2 regions of the Pseudoalteromonas sp. DL-6 genome follow, and region 1 is predicted to be linked to the other one. Evidence: predicted binding sites of a transcription regulator. Region 1 holds the regulator's gene; the other holds the start of a gene.

Region 1 (2,206 bases):
TCAACATTTGTAACTCATCCGTTTTATGATGAGAGCTGTTCATAAACTTATCAATGCTATGGCAAAGTGACTTAAACTCACCAAGCTCAATTTCACGGTTCATTAACCGATCCCATGTTGGCTTGATATCAGCTATTTCGTCAGCAATTTCTTGCGCTAAAGGTAAGCTTGCTTCAACCGCATCCATCGTTTTGTTGGCTGCGTTTTCTGTCATTTCCATAACATAGTTGAGGCGTTTTTTAGCATCAGGGATGGCATCAGTGGTAATGTCTGTTAATCGCGTATCTAATTCAAAGCTTTTTAAAGCTTCATGTAATTGACGCGTTAACTTACCCACCTCAGCAAATAACTGTGATTGCTCTTGTGAAGCTGTTTCTAAAATTAACTGATTCGCTTTATCTTGCTCACCATTTTCTAAAAAAGCCACTAATTGGCGAGCTTGTTCTAAAGTAATCTGAGGCGCAGCAGGTGCTGACATAAGCCTCTCCCTCTCATTAACCTAAGCGTTCGAACACTTTTTCTAATTTAGTCTTCAATGTACCTGCAGTAAATGGTTTAACAATATAACCATTAACACCTGCTTGGGCCGCAGCAATTATTTGTTCTTTTTTAGCTTCTGCCGTTACCATTAAAACAGGGATATGCTTTAATTTTTCGTCAGCTCGAATTGCCCTTAAAAGATCAATACCTTGCATGCCTGGCATATTCCAATCTGTTACCACAAAATCAAACACTTGATTTTGCAACATAGGTAAAGCAGTTGACCCGTCATCTGCTTCTTGAACATTGGTAAAACCTAAATCGCGCAACAGGTTTTTAATAATACGTCTCATCGTCGAAAAATCATCAACAACAAGAATTTTAATGTTTTTATCCAAAACATCCTCCAGTGAGGCCTGAACCTTTATTTACTTACTTCTAGTTTATCCAGTCATTGATCTTTGCTTTAAGCTTAATCATCGCCTGACCATGTATCTGACTTACACGCGACTCACTAACATCGAGTATATGCCCAATTTCTTTTAAATTCATTTCATCGTTATAGTACAAAGAAAGCACCATTGCATCTTTTTCCGGTAACGACTTTATCGCGCTGAGTAAAGACTCATTAAACCGTTCATTTTTAACATTATTGAAAGGTTTGTCTAGTGCTAAATCTTGACCATGAGGTGTAATCACATCATCGTCAATACCAAGGTCTTCAATACCTAAAACTTTACTTACGTTTACATCGTTTAAAATATGATGGTACTCATTTAACGAAATTTCAAGTTTTTCAGCAACTTCAATATCTTTGGGTTCACGGTTTAAACTGCTTTCAAGGGCAACTATTGTCTCTGCTACCAAGCGACTTTTTCTGTGAACTGAACGTGGAACCCAATCACCCCGGCGCATTTCATCTATCATTGCACCACGAATGCGAATACCCGCAAAGGTTTCAAAACTTGCGCCCTTGCTTGCGTCAAAGTTTTTAGAAGCTTCTATTAAGCCAATCATACCTGATTGGATCAAATCATCTAGTTGCACACTGGCCGGTAAACGAGCAATTAAATGGCACGCCACTTTTTTGACTAATGAGGCATGCTTTTCAACAATCATATTTAAATTCTGTGTTGACTGATATCCCATAGCTCTATTCACCGGTATTGTCATTGTTAGTTACTAACTAACTTCTCAATGAAAAACTCTAAGTGACCCGAGGCTTGACTAGGTGTTGGCCACTTAGCAATTTTTGTCGCCAGTGTTTTAAAAGCAATCGCAGCAGGAGAGCCTGGAAAAACTTCAACTATCACTTTTTGGCGACGCGTTGATTTGCGCATATTCTCATCATAAGGAACCGTTGCAACCAGCTCCATTGATATATCTAAAAATCGGTCGGTTACTTTTGAAAGTTTAGCAAATAATTCTTGCCCTTCACGTAAGCTACGCACCATATTGGCAACAATTTTAAATTTGTAAACACCGTGCTCACGGCTCAGCACTTTTATTAACGCATATGCATCAGTAATTGAGGTTGGTTCGTCACAAACCACCACAACCACATCCTGTGCGGCGCGAGAAAAACTCAATACCATGTCAGAAATACCCGCAGCGGTATCTACAATTAAAATATCAAAATCGGTGTTAAGCTCACTAAATGCACGTATCAGTCCCGCGTGCTCTGAAGGTGATAACTCAACCATACTTTGCGAACCCGATGTTGCTG
Region 2 (2,206 bases), 1.5 Mb from region 1:
GCTTCTGTTGAGCATTTAAATTTATGCTTAGCAATAAGCTCAAAAGCCAAAGTTTGCAGTGCGTCACCTGCTAAAATAGCTTGTGCTTCACCATATACAATATGACATGTAGGACGGCCACGACGTAAATCATCGTCATCCATAGCGGGTAAATCGTCATGGACTAATGAATAACTATGAATGCATTCTATCGCTGCTGCCAGCACATCTAAATCACGTTTTTCAGCACCGAGCATTTTACCTGTGGTATAAACTAAAAATGGGCGCAGTCTCTTGCCGCCATTCATTAAACTATAATGAGTAGCTTCTTTTATGGTGTTGTCGCTTTCAAGAGGTTGTTCGAAATAAAGATTGAGCGTATTAGCTACGTCATCTTGAGCGAGCTTTATTTGTTCTTTTATGCTCACAATTATTCCATATCGTTATCAAATTGAGTAAGCGGTGCTTTTTCGTCATTACCCATTAATATCGACACCTTTTGTTCGGCTTGTTGAAGTTTGCCAGAAGACGCACTGGCTAATGCAATACCGCGCTCAAATTGCTTTAAAGACTGTTCAAGCGATAAATCACCTTGTTCCATTTCACTGACAATTGTTGTTAACTCTTCTAGTGCTTGTTCGAAACTTAAATTTTCAGGTTTTTTAGTCGCCATCTTTATTTTCAACTTACATAATAAATTTAGACGCCAATTTTAGGGGGAATGCTAAACTAGGTCAAAGAATGATATGATTTTTTGATAGATAAATGCTGTTAATTGGGTTTTATTGCGCTTCTTAGTTATTTTTTAACATGTTTAAAATTGAGTGTTAGATAGATTGCGATAGTTGATCTAAAATAGATGAGCGCTTAACTTTTTCGGTTATCATAAAAATCACTTAAGTATTTCAGTATCTTGCCGATAAACAATTAATAACAACGCTTGCGAAGAAAAAATATAAAACCTTTGGAGGGAATGTGGATTTAGCAACCATTATTGGGATCCTTGGCGCAATTGGCTTAATTGTCATGTCCATGTTTATGAGTAGTAGCGGTGAAGTCGCTATGTTTTACAATACCCCTTCAGTGGTTATTGTGTTTGGTGGTTCCCTTTTTATCGTTTTATCTAACTTTACTATGTCGCAATTTTTTGGCATTGGTAAGGTTTGTGCAAAAGCGTTTATGTTTAAAATTGAACCCCCTGAAGCGTTAATAGAGAAAGCTGTCGAACTTGCTGACTCTGCCCGTAAAGGTGGTTTTTTAGCATTAGAAGAGGCTGAAATTCCAAATCCATTTATGCGCAAAGGCGTTGATATGCTTGTAGATGGACATGATGCAGATGTAGTGCGTGCAACATTACAAAAAGATATTTCCCTCACAACAACTCGTCATGAAATGGGTGCAAGCTTATTCAAATCGTTAGGTGATATTGCTCCTGCAATGGGGATGATCGGTACATTAATCGGTTTGGTGGCTATGTTATCAAATATGGATGACCCAAAAGCAATCGGTCCAGCAATGGCGGTCGCCTTATTAACAACGTTATATGGGGCATTTTTGGCGAATGTTGTCGCTATTCCTATTCAGGTAAAACTTGAATTGCGTAAAGACGAAGAAGCAATGAACCAGCGACTTATTTTGGATGCGGTACTAGGTATTCAAGATGGCCAAAACCCTAAAGTTATCGAAGGGATCTTGAAAAATTATTTGGCAGAGTCAAAACGCGCGGTAAACACTGAGGAATAATTATGTCTGATGAAGAGTGTAAATGCCCACCCCCAGGCTTACCTGCATGGATGGGGACATTTGCCGATTTAATGTCGCTATTAATGTGCTTTTTTGTACTCTTACTCGCGTTTTCTGAAATGGATGTGCTTAAATTTAAGCAAATTGCAGGCTCTATGAAGTTTGCTTTTGGTGTGCAAAATAAAATTGAAGTTAAAGATATCCCAAAAGGCACCTCGGTTATTGCGATGGAGTTTACTCCAGGTAAGCCTGAGCCGACCCCCATTGAAACTATTCAGCAGCAAACAGTAGAAATGACTCAGCAAATGCTAGAGTTTCAGGCGGGCGATGAAAGCTCAGCTGGCGGACGCCAAGAACAACGTGGCGAAAAACGAGGCGGGGAGTCAAGCAGCACCTCTGAGGAAGTTGCTTCAGCGCCTGCAGTTTCTGCTGCCGATCAAGAGCAAATAAATGACTTAGTTAAAAAAATTGCACAACAGCTTGA

What was found. The regulator FliA, encoded in region 1, starts transcription of late flagellar genes. The targets are predictions, from matches to a motif close to CTAAAGNTNNNNNNNNNNNNGCCGATA.
Region 2: the regulator FliA is predicted to act here: its motif matches at 875-901, upstream of pomA (flagellar motor protein PomA).

The regions. Positions count from the first base shown of each region.
Region 1 is NZ_CP019770.1:2,310,274-2,312,479, forward strand. It holds gene B1F84_RS10770 (protein phosphatase CheZ) at 1-478, opposite strand, end outside; gene cheY (chemotaxis response regulator CheY) at 495-878, opposite strand; gene B1F84_RS10780 (RNA polymerase sigma factor FliA) at 919-1,629, opposite strand; gene B1F84_RS10785 (MinD/ParA family protein) at 1,656-2,206, opposite strand, start outside.
Region 2 is NZ_CP019770.1:778,695-780,900, forward strand. It holds gene ispA ((2E,6E)-farnesyl diphosphate synthase) at 1-407, opposite strand, end outside; gene xseB (exodeoxyribonuclease VII small subunit) at 410-652, opposite strand; gene pomA (flagellar motor protein PomA) at 955-1,722, shown strand; gene B1F84_RS03605 (flagellar motor protein MotB) at 1,725-2,206, shown strand, end outside.